One region of the Pseudomonas sp. C9D1 genome, then DNA from elsewhere that is predicted to be linked to it. Evidence: predicted binding sites of a transcription regulator. Region 1 holds the regulator's gene; the other holds the start of a gene.
What was found. Region 1 encodes sigma-54, which starts transcription at its own class of promoters, with help from an activator protein. Its sites were predicted from a motif close to ANTGGCATNNANNTTGCTNT; they were not measured.

Region 1 (8,137 bases):
CCTTGAGGTCGCTGAGCAGCTTGTCGGTGGTCTGCTGCACCACGTCGCGCGCGCTGGGCGCCGCGTTGGCCAGCAGGGGCAGCGCGGCGAGCAGAACCAGCAGGCCGTTACGCATTGCTTTGATCATGTCGAAGGTCCTCACTTGCTTTCCTTATTGACCGTATTGAGCAGGAACTTGCCGATCAGGTCTTCGAGCACCAGCGCGGACTGGGTGTCGCGGATGGTGCCGCCGTCCTTCAACAGCTGGTCGTCGCCGCCAACGCTGATACCGATGTACTTCTCGCCCAGCAGGCCGGCAGTGAGGATGGAAGCCGTGGAATCGGTCGGCAGGTTGTCGACGCGCTTTTCCAGCTCCATGGTGACCCTGCCGGTGTAGCTTTCGCGATCCAGGTCGATGGCGGTGACCTTGCCAATGGTCACACCGGCCATGGTCACTTTTGCTCTGACAGTCAAACCGGCGATATTGTCGAAGTGGGCATAAACTTTATAGGTTTCGCTGGCGCCGCCGACCGACAGGCCGCTCACCCGCAAAGCCAGCAGCAGCAGGGCGAGCAACCCGGCCAGCAGGAACAGGCCGACACCAATTTCCAGGGTGCGGATTTGCATCAGAAATCTCCAAACATCAAGGCGGTCAGGATGAAGTCGAGCCCCAGCACGGCCAGCGAGGCATAGACCACGGTTTTAGTCGTTGCGCGGCTGATCCCTTCGGAGGTCGGCTCGCAGTCGTAACCCTGGAACACGGCGATCCAGGTCACCACGAAGGCGAAGACCATGCTTTTCAGCACGCCGTTCAGCACGTCTTCGGTGAATTCGACACTGTTCTGCATATTGGCCCAGAAAGAGCCATCGTAAACACCCAGCCAATCGACGGCGACCATCGCGCCGCCCCAGATGCCCACCACGCTGAAGATCATCGCCAGCAACGGCATGGAAATGAACCCGGCCCAGAGACGCGGGGCGATGATGTACTTGAGCGGGTCGACACCGATCATCTCCAGGCTGGAGAGTTGCTCGGTGGACTTCATGTTGCCGATCTCGGCCGCCAGGGCGGAGCCTGCACGACCGGCGAACAGCAGCGCGGTGACCACCGGGCCGAGCTCACGCAGCAAGGTCAGGGCAACCATCTGCCCGACCGCCTGCTCGGAGCCGTATTCCACCAGGATGTTGTAGCCCTGCAGGGCCAGCACCATGCCGATGAAGACACCGGATACGACGATGATCGGCAGCGACAGCACGCCGACGAAATACAGTTGTTTGATCAGCAGCTGGAATCCAGCCCCGGTGCCGGTGCGCCCGAACATGGCACGCAACAGGAACAGGGTGGAGCGGCCCAGCGCTTCGACCACGTCCAGGCCGGCGCGCCCGAGCAGGCGGATGCGCTCGAGCGGAGACTTCTTGCGCATCAACGCTCTCCCAGCAAATCGTTGCGGTAATCGGGTGCCGGGAAGTGGAAGGGGACCGGCCCGTCGGGAATGCCTTTCATGAACTGGCGGATCCTCGGGTTATCCGACTCCATCAACTCTTTGGGGGTGCCCTGCCCCAGCACCTGGGCATCGCCGACCACGTAAAGATAGTCAGCGATGCTGGCGGTCTCCGCCAGGTCGTGGGAGACCACGATGCTGGTGATGCCCAGGGCATCGTTGAGCAGGCGAATCAAACGCACCAGCACGCCCATGGCAATGGGGTCCTGGCCGACGAAAGGCTCGTCGTACATGAGGATTTGCGGGTCGAGGGCAATGGCCCGGGCCAAAGCCACGCGACGCTTCATACCGCCGGAGAGTTCATCCGGCATCAGCTCGATGGCGCCACGCAGGCCAACCGCCTGCAGCTTCATCAGGACAATGTCTCGAATCATTTCCTCGGGCAGCTTGGTGTGCACCCGCAGGGGAAAGGCGACGTTCTCGAACACATCGAGGTCAGTGAACAGCGCGCCGCTCTGGAACAGCACACCGAACTGCTTGCGCATGTCGAAGAGGTCGGCCCGGGAAAGCTTCGGCAGGTTCTGGCCATTGACCCAGACTTCGCCGGCCGCAGGCTTGAGCTGAGCGGCGATGAGGCGCAACAGGGTGGTCTTGCCGCAGCCGGACGGCCCCATGATCCCGGTGACCTTGCCGCGCGGGATGCGGATATCGACATTCTGAAAAATACTGCGTGTGCCGCGCTTGAAGGTGACGCCCTTCAACTCCACGGCGTAAGCGTTATCAGCGCTCATCTGTACTCCTTGCGATGCGGCCATCCCTGCAGAAGACGTCGTCTCCAGCGGCCGGGACACGATGCCTGAGGGGGGGCCGAACAGGCGGCGAACTATAGCATCGCAGCACTATGCCACCCAAGGCCGCGCCAGCCATTGTTCAGGGCTGCGACAGGTTTCTCCTCGGCGGGATGCGATGGAGGGTGAGCGAACGACTCTTTGCCGGTATAATCCCCGCCTTTTCCTCGGCAACTGCACTCTCCACATGAGCCAGTCCAGCGATCTGATCCAATCCGCACACCGCACCATCCGCCTGGAACGTGAAGCCATCGACACCCTGCTCGGCAGGATCGACGACGACTTCGTCCGCGCCTGCGAGCTGATCCTCGCCTGCAAGGGCCGCGTCGTGGTGGTGGGCATGGGCAAGTCCGGCCATATCGGCAAGAAAGTCGCCGCCACCCTGGCCAGTACCGGTACGCCTGCGTTCTTCGTCCACCCGGCCGAAGCCAGCCATGGCGACATGGGCATGATCACGCCCGACGACGTCGTGCTGGCCCTGTCGAACTCCGGCTCCACCGCCGAGATCGTCACCCTGCTGCCGCTGATCAAGCGCCTGGGCATCACCCTGATCAGCATGACCGGCAACCCGCAGTCGCCGCTGGCCAAGGCTGCCGAAGCCAACCTCGACGCCCGCGTCGAGCACGAGGCCTGCCCGCTGAACCTGGCACCGACCTCCTCCACCACTGCATCGCTGGTCCTGGGCGACGCCCTGGCCATCGCCCTGCTGGAGGCCCGCGGCTTCACCGCCGAGGACTTCGCCTTCTCCCATCCCGGTGGTGCATTGGGCCGTCGACTGCTGCTGAAGGTGGAAAACATCATGCACGGCGGCGACCGGCTGCCTCGCGTCGAACGCGGCACCTCCCTGCGCGACGCCCTGCTGGAGATGACCCGCAAGGGCCTCGGCATGACCGCAGTACTGGAGAGCGACGGCAAGCTGGCCGGGATCTTCACCGACGGCGACCTGCGCCGCACCCTGGACAAGGGCGTGGACGTCCGCCAGGCCAGCATCGACGAAGTCATGACGGTCCACGGCAAGACCGTGCGCCCCGACATGCTCGCCGCCGAGGCGCTGAAGATCATGGACGACCACAAGATCAACGTGCTGGTGGTGGTGGACGACAGCGACACCCCCATCGGTGCCCTGCACATCCACGACCTGACCCGCGCCGGAGTGATCTGAATGAGCGACGATCTGCTACAGCGCGCCAAGGCCATCCGCCTGGCGGTCTTCGACGTCGATGGCGTACTCACCGACGGCAAGCTCTACTTCCTGGTCGACGGCAGCGAGTTCAAGACCTTCAATACCCTGGACGGCCACGGTATCAAGATGCTGATCAATTCCGGGGTACGCACCGCGATCATCTCCGGCCGCAGCACTCCCGTGGTCGAGCGACGTGCCCGCAACCTGGGTATCCAGCACCTCTATCAGGGCCGCGAGGACAAGATGGTGGTACTCGATGAACTGCTGGCGGAGCTGGGCCTCGAATACGCACAGGTGGCCTACCTCGGCGACGACCTGCCCGACCTGCCGGTGATACGCCGGGTCGGCCTGGGCATGGCGGTGGCGAGCGCTGACGGCTTCGTCCGCCAGCACGCCCACGGCACCACCCAGGCACGTGGCGGCGAAGGTGCCGCCCGCGAGTTCTGCGAACTGATCATGCGAGCCCAGGGCAGCCTCGACGCTGCACAGGCCGCCTACCTCTAGGTCCGCCCATGTCGAAGAACTTTCGCCTCGCCCTGATCCTGATTCCGGTCGCCGCCCTGCTGATCGCCCTGGGCTACTGGAACATTCGCCCGGAAAGCTTCATGGAGCGCCAGACAACTGCCCCCGCAGACGAGAACGCCATCGACTTCTATGTGGTCAATGCCACCAGCGTGCAATATCAGGAAGACGGCAAGCGTCACTACGAGATGACCGCTGCCAAGCTCGAACACGTCAAATCGAGCGACACCACCCTGCTGACCAATCCCGACCTGCAGCTCTACCGCGGCACCGAGTTCCCGTGGCACGTACAGAGCGAGCGCGGCGAAGTCGGCCCAGAAGGTGAACAGGTGGAGCTGATCGACAAGGTCCGCGTGGAGCGCACCGACGCCAAGGGCCGACCAACCATTCTCACCACCAGCCGCCTGACCGTGTTCCCGGACAGGGAATATGCGGAAACCCAGCAAGCCGTTAGAATCGACGCCGCCAACGGGGTTACCACGGCACAAGGAATGAAAGCGTACTTGAATGACAGCAGGATGATCCTGCAGTCCAACGTAAGAGGCCAGCATGAGGTTCGTTAAAACCCTCCCCCTACTGCTCAGCCTGGGTGCCGCACTCGGAAGTGCCAGCGCCTGGGCGCTGCCCAGCGACCGCGATCAGCCGATCCGCGTCCAGGCGGACAGCGCCGAACTCGATGACAAGCAGGGCGTGGCGGTCTATCGCGGCGACGTGGTCATCACTCAGGGCACCCTGAAGATCACCGGCGACACCGTGACCATCACCCAGAACGCCCAGGGCGAGCTGGAAGTCTTCACCTCGGTGGGCAAGCCTGCCTACTACGAGCAGAAGCCTGCGGTGGACAAGCAGATCGTCAAGGCCTACGGCATGACCATCCAGTACTTCGCTGCCAACGAGCGCATCGTGCTGATCGACCAGGCCAAGGTGATCCAGGAAGGCAACACCTTCGAAGGCGAGAAGATCGTCTACGACACCCAGCGCCAGATCGTCAACGCAGGCCGCGCCACGGGCACCAACGTCGGCACTCCGCGTCCGCGCATCGACATGGTCATCCAGCCGAAGAAGAAAGAGCAGCAAGCGGGACAAGCAGAGTAATGGCGACCCTCAAAGCCCAGCACCTGGCGAAGAGCTACAAGAGCCGCCAGGTCGTCCGTGACGTCAGCCTGTCCATCGACAGCGGCCAGATCGTCGGCCTGCTCGGCCCCAACGGTGCCGGCAAGACCACCTGCTTCTACATGATCGTGGGCCTGGTGAAGGCCGATCAGGGGCGCGTGCTCATCGACCAGCAGGACGTCACCCACCAGCCCATGCACGGTCGCGCCCGCGCCGGTATCGGCTACCTGCCCCAGGAAGCCTCGATCTTCCGCAAGCTCAGCGTGGCCGACAACATCATGGCCATCCTCGAGACCCGCAAGGAGCTCGACCGCGCCGGTCGTCATCGCGAACTGGAGAGCCTGCTGCAGGAGTTCCACATCAGCCACATCCGCGACAGCATCGGCATGAGCCTGTCCGGTGGTGAGCGTCGTCGCGTGGAAATCGCCCGCGCCCTGGCCACCGCCCCCAAGTTCATCCTGCTCGACGAACCCTTTGCCGGTGTCGACCCGATTTCCGTGGGCGACATCAAACAGATCATCCATCACCTCAAGGCCAAGGGGATCGGCGTGCTGATCACCGACCACAACGTCCGCGAGACACTGGATATCTGCGAAACCGCCTACATCGTGAATGATGGCCAGCTCATCGCCGAAGGCAGTGCAGAAGAGATCCTGGCCAACCAACTGGTCAAGGAAGTCTACCTGGGGCACGAATTCCGCCTCTGACGGACCAGCCCTGCGCGCAAAATGTTGCGGGCAGTAGAAAAATCATTCAAGGTCAGGCATATAATTTGCTTCCTGGTGGCGCTTCGGCGCCCTGTAGTGGATGGCGCATGTGCGCCGGCGAATAAGGTGCTAAGCCCTCTGCCATGAAACCATCGCTAGTCCTGAAGATGGGCCAGCAGCTGACGATGACCCCGCAGCTGCAACAGGCCATTCGCCTACTCCAACTGTCCACCCTGGATCTGCAGCAGGAAATCCAGGAGGCCCTGGAGTCCAATCCCATGCTCGAACGCCAGGAGGAAGGAGAAGACTTCGACAACTCCGACCCCATGGCAGAAAGCGAGCAACTGCCCAACTCCGCCAGCCAGGAATCCAGCTTCCAGGAATCCAGCGTCCCCACTTCGGAGAGCGAAAGCCTCGAAGACGGCGAATGGCACGAACGCATCCCCAGCGAACTGCCCGTCGACACCGCCTGGGAAGACGTCTACCAGACCAGCGCCAGCAGCCTCCCCAGCTCCGATGACGACGAGTGGGACTTCACGTCCCGCACCTCGGTGGGCGAGAGCCTGCAAAGCCACCTGCTGTGGCAGCTGAACCTGGCCCCCATGTCCGATACCGATCGCCTGATCGGCGTCACCCTGATCGACTGCATCAACAATGACGGCTACCTGGAGGAAACCCTCGAGGAAGTCGTGGAAGCCTTCGACCCCGAGCTCGAGATCGAACTCGACGAGGTGGAAGTCGTCCTGCACCGCATCCAGCAATTCGAGCCCGCCGGCGTCGGCGCCCGCGACCTGCGCGAGTGCCTGCTCCTGCAACTGCGCCAACTGCCCGCCAAGACCCCATGGCTGAGCGAGGCGCAACGCCTGGCTGGCGACTATCTCGATGTTCTCGGCAGCCGCGACTACAGCCAGCTCATGCGCCGCATGAAGCTCAAGGAAGACGAGCTGCGCCAGGTGATCGAGCTGATCCAGGGCCTCAACCCCCGCCCCGGCTCGCAGATCGAAGCCAGCGAACCCGAGTACGTCGTGCCGGACGTCATCGTGCGCAAGCACAATGAACGCTGGCTGGTGGAACTGAACCAGGAAGCCGTCCCGCGCCTGCGCGTCAATCCGCACTACGCCGGCTTCGTCCGCCGTGCCGACTCCAGCGCCGACAACACCTTCATGCGCAATCAGCTGCAGGAAGCCCGCTGGTTCATCAAGAGCCTGCAAAGCCGCAACGAAACGCTGATGAAGGTCGCCACCCAGATCGTCGAGCACCAGCGCGGTTTCCTCGAGTACGGCGACGAGGCGATGAAGCCCCTCGTCCTGCACGACATCGCCGAGGCAGTGGGCATGCACGAGTCGACCATCTCACGCGTCACCACCCAGAAATTCATGCACACCCCGCGTGGCATATACGAACTGAAATACTTCTTCTCCAGCCACGTCAGCACCTCCGAAGGCGGTGAATGCTCGTCTACCGCCATCCGCGCGATCATCAAAAAACTGGTCGCTGCGGAAAATGCCAAAAAGCCGTTGAGCGACAGCAAGATCGCTGGTTTACTGGAAGCACAGGGTATCCAAGTGGCCCGCCGCACAGTCGCCAAGTACCGGGAATCCCTCGGGATAGCGCCTTCGAGCGAACGCAAGCGGCTGATGTGACGCGGATTGATCCACGCCAAAGTGTTCCGGTGGCAGGCCCGTTAGCCTGTCTCTTACACACGGGCAATAAGGAGAAAGCGGTATGCAAGTCAACATCAGTGGACATCAACTGGATGTGACCGACGCCCTGCGCGACTACGTTGTCGAGAAGTTCGACAAACTGGAGCGCCACTTCGACAAAATCACCAATGTGCAGGTGATCATGCAGGTGGAGAAACTGAAGCAGAAGATCGAAGCCACCCTGCACATCGCCGGTGGTGAGGTCGTAGCCAATGCGGAGCATGAAGACATGTACGCGGCCATCGACCTGCTCACCGACAAACTCGACCGTCAACTGATCAAACACAAGGAAAAGCAGCTGAACCGCCAGCAGGGCGCCACCGCCCGCTGACATTCCCCTTCCTATGATCCGACTTGAGCAAATCCTGACCCCCGGCCGTTCCCTCGTGAACGTGCCGGGCGGCAGCAAAAAACGTGTCTTGGAACAGATCGCCAACCTGGTTGCTCGCGAACTTCCCGACCTCGACTCGCAAGATATCTTCGAAAGCCTGGTCGCCCGGGAGAAACTCGGCTCGACAGGATTCGGCAACGGTATCGCCATCCCCCATTGCCGGCTTCCCGGCTGCACCGCGCCCATCAGCGCCGTGCTGCGCCTGGACGCCCCCGTGGACTTCGACGCCATCGACGGCGCCCCGGTGGA
Region 2 (8,137 bases), on a different contig from region 1:
AGAGGACGAACGGGCGCAGGTCGATATGCCGCGGGGCGATGCCCTTCTCGACGAAGGTCGGGCAGGTGGAGAGGCTCAGCGTGGGCTGGGCGATGTAGGCCTCCGGGCGCGCCTTGAGGCGTTCGCGGAAGGCTTCGATCTCGGCCTTGGTGGCGGCCGGGCCGACCAGCATGCCGTAGCCGCCGGAGCCTTGGGTTTCCTTCACCACCAGTTCCGGCAGGTTGGCCAGCACGTGGGACAGCTCCTCGGGCTTGCGGCACTGCCAGGTGGGCACGTTGGCGAGGATGGGCTCCTCGTCCAGGTAGAAGCGGATCATGTCGCCGACATAGGGGTAGATCGACTTGTCGTCCGCCACCCCGGTGCCGATGGCGTTGGCCAGCACCACGTTGCCGGAGCGGTAGGCCGCCAGCAGGCCGGGCACGCCGAGCATGGAATCCGGGTTGAAGGCCAGCGGGTCGAGGAAGGCATCGTCGAGGCGGCGGTAGATTACGTCCACCGGCTGCGGGCCGGAGGTGGTACGCATATAGACGCGGTCGTCGCGGACGAACAGGTCGGCGCCCTCCACCAGTTCCACGCCCATCTCGCGGGCAAGGAAGGCGTGCTCGAAATAGGCGCTGTTGAAGCGCCCCGGGGTGAGCACCACGACGCTGGGGTTATCCAGCGGGCTGGAGCTCTTGAGGGTCTCCAGCAGCAGGTTCGGATAGTGGTCGATGGGGGCTACGCGCTGAGCCGAGAACAGCTCGGGGAACAGGCGCATCATCATCTTGCGGTCTTCCAGCATGTAGCTGACGCCGCTGGGAGTCCGCAGGTTGTCTTCGAGCACGTAGTAGGTGCCGTCGCCGTCGCGCACCAGGTCCACGCCGGCGATATGGGCGTAGATGTCGCGGTGCAGGTCCAGGCCCTGCATGGCGATCTGGTAGCCCTCGTTGGCCAGCACCTGCTCGGCCGGGACGATGCCCGCCTTGATGATGCGCTGGCCGTGGTAGAGGTCGGCGAGGAACATGTTCAGCGCCTTGACGCGCTGGATGCAGCCGCGTTCGACGACGCGCCACTCGCTCATGGGGATGGAGCGGGGAATGGTGTCGAAGGGGATCAGGCGCTCGGTGCCCTGCTCGTCCCCATAGAGGGTGAAGGTGATGCCTGCCCGGTGGAACAGCAGGTCGGCTTCGCGCCGCCTCTGGGCAAGCAGTTCCTCGGGGGTATCGGCCAACCAGCGGGCGAATTCCCGGTAATGCGGACGGCAGTCGCCGTTCGCGTCATACATTTCGTCAAAAAAGGTGCGGGCCATGCCGGACTCCTTGTCACCACCGACCATCTTGCAGTCGCAAGCCTCGTGCCAGCGACTCAACCCTATACGTATCAATGACTTGCAATCAGCCACTCGCCACCGCGCACTGCCTTGGTGCAGGCGGGAGAGCGGAACGGTGGCTACCGCCCCGTTTGGCGGCGATACGAATTAGGACGGGGGCCTGCGCGTACTTGTTCCCTATTTCTTCGCTTATCGCGAATGCGCCCACGCAAGCAGTCTAGGACACGCCCGCGCGCCTGCCCGGCGCCATCGGTAACCGCGCTTGTCAGGCCACAGGCCCCGAACTACGCTGCCTTGAGCACCTCCCGCCTCAAGGCCCGCCCCTCCGGCGTCCGCCGCCCAGGCTCCGCCCGCAGCTGCAACAGGAGTCGACCATGCCTTTCATCCGGACCACCCTCCCGGCCTTCGCCTGCGCCAGCCTGTTGCTCAGCGGCGCGCTGCAGGCCGCCGAACCCCTGAAGCAACTCGGCGAGGGCGAAGGCGCGCTCGACATCATTGCCTGGCCCGGCTACATCGAGCGCGGCGAAACCGACAAGGCCTACGACTGGGTCACCGCCTTCGAGAAGGACAGCGGCTGCAAGGTCAACGTGAAGACCGCCGCCACCTCCGACGAGATGGTCAGCCTGATGGCCAAGGGCGGCTACGACCTGGTCACCGCCTCGGGCGATGCCTCCCTGCGCCTGGTGGCGGGCAAGCGCGTGCAGCCGATCAACGTCGCGCTGATCCCCAACTGGAAGAACCTCGACGACCGGCTCAAGGACGCCCCCTGGCACAGCGTGGCCGGGCAGCACTTCGGCACGCCCTACCAGTGGGGGCCGAACGTGCTGATGTACAACACCCAGGTGTTCCCCAAGGCGCCAACCAGCTGGAAGGTGGTGTTCGAGGAAACCACCCTGCCCGACGGCAAGAGCAACAAGGGCCGCGTGCAGGCCTATGACGGCCCCATCTACATCGCCGACGCCGCCCTTTACCTGCGCACCACCCGGCCCGAACTGGGCATCGGCGACCCCTATGCGCTGAACGAAGAGCAGTACGCCGCCGTGATCGCCCTGCTGCGCGGCCAGCAGCCGCTGATCCACCGCTACTGGCACGACGCGACGGTGCAGATGAGCGACTTCAAGAACGAAGGCGTGGTCGCCTCGGGCTCCTGGCCCTATCAGGTCAACGCCCTGCGCGGCGACAAGCAGCCCATCGCCTCGACCATTCCCGTGGAAGGCTCCACCGGCTGGGCCGACACCACCATGTTGCACGCCGAGGCCAAGCACCCGACCTGCGCCTACAAATGGATGAACTGGTCCCTGGAGCCCAAGGTACAGGGCGATGTGGCCGCCTGGTTCGGCTCGGTGCCGGCAGTGCCCAAGGGCTGCAGCGGCAGCGAACTGCTCGGCGCCGGCGGCTGTGCCACCAACGGCTACGACCAGTTCGACAAGATCGCCTTCTGGAAAACGCCCCAGGCCAAGTGCGGCGACGGGCAGTGCGTGCCCTACAGCCGCTGGACCCAGGACTACATCGCGATCATGGGTGGGCGTTAGCGTTCACGCCCACAAGAGCGGCGGCGCTGCGCACCGCTTGGCGAATGAATTCGCCCCTACAGGGTCTGCGCCTGATGTAGGTCGGGTGCAACCCGACAATGGTGCGTAACGCTGCGGGTTTCACCCGCCCTACGCACTGGAGCGCGAAGCACTCGACGCCCTGCCGTAGGGTGGGCCGGGCGGCGCTCCGCTTCAGCCCACCGGAACCCAACGCTAGGCGCTCAGCGCGGGGGCCATGCGCAGGGGCTGATCCTGGAAGGCCAGGTCCAGCCAGCGGCGGTAGAACCCCTCCGCTACCCCGTGCAGCGCCTCCACCTTGGCCGGCAGGTCGGTGAGCATGCGGCCCTTGGGCTGCTGGCTGGGCTGGGTCTCGTCGAGCAGGTGGGCCCAGTCGGTCAGCCACAGCTGCACCAGCTCCTCGGTCATTTCCGGGTGGCCTTGCAGGGCCAGCACCTTGTCGCCCCAGGCGAAGCCCTGGTTCGGGCACCAGGGGCTGTCGAACAACCATTGGGCGCCGCTGGGCAGGTCGAAGGTGTCGCTGTGCCACTGGTAGACCGGGAACTGCATGGGCAGGTGCGCCACCCAGGGGTTGCCCACTGCCAGTGCGCGTTTCTCCAGGGGCTGCCAGCCGATCTCGGTGTAGGGCATGCGGTGCACCGCGGCACCCAGGGCCCGCGCCAGCAATTGGCCGCCGAGGCAGTGGCCGATGATGGGGATGTCCCGCGCGATGAAATGCCGCAGTGCTTCGATTTCTGCCTCGATCCAGGGCAGTGGGTCGTTCACGCTCATCGGCCCGCCCATCACTGCTACCGCTTTCGGGCGGTCGAGGTCGTAGCCCTGCAACTCGCCCTGGTCCACGCGCAGCACCGTGAATGCCCGCTGCTCCGCGTCCAGCAGGCTTGCGAGGTGGCCGGGCGGGCAGAAATCCGCGTGGGTAAGAATCAGGATATCGGTCATGTGAACCCTCCGTTTCCGCAGTCTGAGGCAAAGCCCGTGCCGAGGTCGAGTCAGGAAAATGTAAGTTTTCCGACTGCGGAAACGACACCGGCCAGCACATGGCTGGCCGGTGATTGCACAAGGGAACGGGAATTCAGCGCGCGGGCGCCGCCAATTCCTGGGTCACGCCCCATCCATCCAGGGTTCCGCCCAGTGGTACGACCAGCTCCTCCAGGTCGTGCTCGAAATCACCGATACCGGAATGGGTGGCATACATGACCTTGCTCACCTGCAGGTGCCAGGCCCCGTCGTCACGGGGGGAAACCTGGGCATTCAACCACTCGCCACTGAACTTTCGCGCCGCCATCCGGGCCCGGTCCTCGTCGGGGAAGATGGCGTAGAACTCGATGGGGTGCACACGGGCGAAATCGAAACCGCCCTCTTTCATGCGGCGCAGAACATTGCTGCTGACGTCATCGTGGAAGGTTGTGCTCATGGTTACGACCCCCTCTCTGGCGATTGATGAGTTTCGCTTGTAGACGGCCGAAGGATTCGGCCTCGCGACGCCCGGCGGCGCCGCCACGGGGCTGCCCCACGGACGCGGGACACGGCCCTGGCCAGGCCCGCGAAAGCGGGACCGGCCGCTGCTTCAGCTCACGCACAACGATCTACTGCATCAGAATGCAGGGTAGCGTCAGCTCGGCCGGTCTGCCCGCCGAAGGGCGAATTTTCCCGCCCCCGGCACGACGGGCGGCACGGGAATGGCGCCGGGCGAGCGCGCCATAGAACCTCACCCCGCGCCCGTTCGCCGGGCTTATCGCCAACCCGGCGTGCAGGGCCTCAGTGCACCCTATTCCCGGCTCAACCAGCCCATGATCAGCCGGCTGATCCAGGGCGGCGACACCTGCCCGGACCAGTACATCAGCTTGAACAGCGCACTGATGGGCCGGTGCACGGCGGCGCCGTGGGCCTGCTGCCAGGCCGCCGCGGCGATGTCCTCGGCCTTGAGGTTGACCCCCAGGCGGCGCAGGGTCGGTGGCTCGAAGCGCTGGCTCTCGACCATGGGCGTGCGCACGAAGGGCGGCATCAGGTCGCCGACACGGATGCCATGGCGGCGCCACTCCAGCTCCAGGCCCTCGGTGAAACCGCGCACGGCGAACTTGGAGGCGGAGTAGCTGGCCATGTGCGGCGTGCCGTAGAGCCCCGATGCCGAGCCCATGTTGATGACCTGGGCGTCGGCGGTGGCCTTGAGGTAGGGAAAGGCCGCGTGGGTCATCTGCACCAGGCCCAGCACGTTCACCGCGAGGATGCGCGCGTGCTCGGCCATGTCGATCGCCTCGAAGTGGCCGAAACGCAGCAACCCCGCGCAGTTGAACAGCAACCGCAGCTGGCCGTCGTGGCGACCGCAGAAGTCCGCCAGGGCGCCTTCGACGGCGGCCACGTCGGTGACGTCCAGGGCCTGGTACCAGAGCCCGCCCAGCTCGGCGGAGAGTTCCTCCAGGGGCTGCGGGGCGATGTCCAGCAGGCCCACCGTCCAGCCCTTCTCGTGGAACAGCCGCGCGGTGGCCCGGCCGATGCCGGAGGCGGCCCCGGTGATGAGGATGTTGTGCATTTCAGACCCCCTCGCCGCTACGGGCACGGATGAAGGCGAGGATGCTGGCCAGTGCCTGGTCGGCGGCCCGCAGCATACCGGCGTGGGCCTGGAACACGTGCCACAGGCCGGGGTAGCGCTCCAGGCGCACCGGCACCCCGGCGGCCCTCGCCGCCTCCGCCAGGCGCAGGCTGTCGTTGAGCAGCAACTCGTCCTCGCCCACCTGCACCAGGATCGGCGGCAGGCCGGCCAGGTCGGCGTAGATCGGTGACAGGCCGGGGTCGCGGCGGTCCAGCCCCGCCGGGGCGTAGAGGCTGATGGCCTGCTCCATCCACAGCGGGTTGAGCAGCGGATCGCCCGCCGGCGGCTGGTGCATCTGCTCGCCACTGAAATCGGTGACCGGCGACAGCAGCACCAGCCCTGCCGGCTGCGGTAGCCCCTGGCGCGCCAGCTCCAGGGCGGTGATCAGGCTGAGGTTGCCCCCGGCGGAATCACCCCCGATGAAGATGCGCTCGCTGGCGTAGCCCTGGGCCAGCAGCGCGCGATAGGCGGCCACGCCGTCCTGGCGGGCGGCCGGGAACGGGTGCTCGGGCGCCAGGCGATAGTCCAGCGCGCAGACGGCCAACCCGCCCCGCCGCGCCAGGGTGGCGGTGATGGCGCGATGAGTGGAGGCGGCGCCGATGAGGAAGGCGCCGCCGTGCAGGTAGAGCAGCACGCTGCCGTTGTCCTGCGCCGGGCGGTGCCATTCGCAGTGCACGCCGCCGAGGCTGTCGCGGCTGCGGGTGACACCGCGCATCGACACGGGCGTGGCCGTGAGCGCGCGGATCACCGCCCGCTGCCCGGCGATGGGCATCGGCGGGCGCACCAGGCCGCGGAACAGCACCCGCAAGCCCCCGCGCAGCACCGCACGCAGCAGCGGCTGGCCGGCATCGGGGGCGGTGAAGTCAACGGACGCATTCATAGTGGTCGAGCTCCGGTTGGCGGGTCTGTTGGCGGTAAGTCAGGGTGAAGCCGGGCCAGTTGTTGGTGTTGTGGCCATCGGCGGTCTTGTACCAGCTGTTGCAGCCGCGCTCCCACACGGTATGGCGCACGGCGTGCTGCAGCTTGTCGTTGAAGCGGCGCTGCACCTCGGGCTTGAGGTCCATGTAGCGCAGGCCGTCGCGCTTCAGTGCGCGCAGGCAGCCGAGCACGTAGGCGAACTGGCTCTCCAGCATGTAGAGGATGGAGTTGTGCCCCAGGTTGGTGTTCGGCCCATAGAGGATGAACAGGTTGGGGAAGCCGCTGACGCTGATGCCCAGATAGGCTTCGGCGCCCTCGCGCCAGGCCTCGTTGAGGTCGCGCCTACCAAGCCCCCGGATGCTCATGGGGGCGAGGAAGTCGGTGGCGGCGAAACCGGTGCCGTAGATGATCGCGTCGACTTCGCGCTCGCGGCCATCGGCGGTGAGCACGCCACGCTCGCTGACGCCGGTGATGGCCTGCTCCACCAGCTCGACGTTGTCCCGCGACAGGGCCGGGTAGAAGTCGTTGGAGATGAGGATGCGCTTGCAGCCCAGCGGGTAGTCCGGCTGCAGGCGCCGACGCAGCTCAGGGTCACGGATGCTGCGCGCCAGGTGCAGGTGAAAGCCCAGGCGCATCACCTTCATCAGCGGCGGGAAGACGGTGAAGGCCAGGGCGCGCGCCTCGTGCTGGATGTACTTGAGCAGCCGGTCGACCTTCTGCAGCGCCGGCAGGCGCTTCATCAGCGCCAGCTCCCAGGGGCGGTAGGCGCGGTCGGGCTTGGCGATCACATAGGCGGCCGAGCGCTGGAACAGGTGCAGCTGCGCCACCTTGCGGGCGATCTGCGGCACGAACTGGATGGCGCTGGCACCGGTGCCGATCACCGCCACGCGCTTGCCGGCCAGGTCGTAGTCATGGTTCCAGCGCGCCGAGTGGAACACCTCGCCGGTGAAGTTCTCGATGCCGGGCAGGCGCGGCACCGCCGGGCGGTTCAACTGGCCGCAGGCACTGACCAGGGCCTGGGCGCTGAAGTGCTCGCCCGCCGTGGTCTCCACCCGCCACAGCGCGGCCGCCTCATCGAAACGCGCCCCGGCCACTTCGGTGCCGAAGCGGATGCGCCGACGCAGGCCGTGGCGCTCGGCGCACTGCTGCTGGTAGGCGTGGATCTCCGCCTGGGGTGCGAACTTGCGCGACCAGTCGAGCTTGGGCTCGAAGGAGAAGGAGTAGAGGTGCGAAGGCACGTCGCAGGCCGCGCCGGGGTAGGTGTTGTCGCGCCAGGTACCGCCCAGGTCGTCGGCCTTTTCGAGGATGAGGAAATCCTCGATGCCGCATTGCTGCAGGCGGATGGCCAGGCCGAGGCCGCCGAAACCTGCCCCGATGATCAGCACGCGCAGAGGCGCCGGGTGCTGGGGATTGTTGTTCATTGTTATCTCCCATGTTCGCCGCAACCGCCGGGGACCAGGCCAGCCAGCGTGCGGATGAACGGATGCTAATGCGCGGCGGCGCACGCTGTTTATGGCATCATCGGACAGCGAATTGTGCTTTTCGGACAGAAGCCCCCGTTCAACCGCCCAGGACCGCGACCACCATGCACCACACCGCCCACTGGCCACCCCGCCGCAGCGCCATCAGCGTGCAGTTGCTCACCCAGTTCGGCCTCGACCACGGCCTGTCCGTGGAACGCTGCCTGGCCGGCACCGGCCTGGACTGGAACGCCCTGGCCGACCCCGGCGCCGAGGTCAACGCCGACCAGGAGCTGGCCCTGGTGCGCAA

Region 2: ACXI0U_RS13285 (circularly permuted type 2 ATP-grasp protein) is a predicted target of sigma-54. The motif match lies at 1,322-1,341, and genes of this name have one in related genera.

What each region holds. Positions count from the first base shown of each region.
Region 1 covers NZ_JBSZIE010000001.1:540,053-548,189, reverse strand. The annotation lists gene ACXI0U_RS02555 (MlaC/ttg2D family ABC transporter substrate-binding protein) at 1-127, opposite strand, end outside; gene mlaD (outer membrane lipid asymmetry maintenance protein MlaD) at 139-606, opposite strand; gene mlaE (lipid asymmetry maintenance ABC transporter permease subunit MlaE) at 606-1,403, opposite strand; gene ACXI0U_RS02540 (ATP-binding cassette domain-containing protein) at 1,403-2,212, opposite strand; gene ACXI0U_RS02535 (KpsF/GutQ family sugar-phosphate isomerase) at 2,457-3,431, shown strand; gene ACXI0U_RS02530 (KdsC family phosphatase) at 3,432-3,956, shown strand; gene lptC (LPS export ABC transporter periplasmic protein LptC) at 3,965-4,537, shown strand; gene lptA (lipopolysaccharide transport periplasmic protein LptA) at 4,524-5,069, shown strand; gene lptB (LPS export ABC transporter ATP-binding protein) at 5,069-5,794, shown strand; gene ACXI0U_RS02510 (RNA polymerase factor sigma-54) at 5,938-7,437, shown strand; gene hpf (ribosome hibernation-promoting factor, HPF/YfiA family) at 7,520-7,828, shown strand; gene ptsN (PTS IIA-like nitrogen regulatory protein PtsN) at 7,842-8,137, shown strand, end outside.
Region 2 covers NZ_JBSZIE010000002.1:1,098,275-1,106,411, forward strand. The annotation lists gene ACXI0U_RS13285 (circularly permuted type 2 ATP-grasp protein) at 1-1,288, opposite strand, end outside; gene ydcS (putative ABC transporter substrate-binding protein YdcS) at 1,684-2,841, shown strand; gene ACXI0U_RS13295 (type 1 glutamine amidotransferase) at 3,055-3,798, opposite strand; gene ACXI0U_RS13300 (ribonuclease E inhibitor RraB) at 3,932-4,273, opposite strand; gene ACXI0U_RS13305 (SDR family oxidoreductase) at 4,628-5,389, opposite strand; gene ACXI0U_RS13310 (alpha/beta hydrolase) at 5,391-6,329, opposite strand; gene ACXI0U_RS13315 (flavin-containing monooxygenase) at 6,313-7,788, opposite strand; gene ACXI0U_RS13320 (AraC family transcriptional regulator) at 7,953-8,137, shown strand, end outside.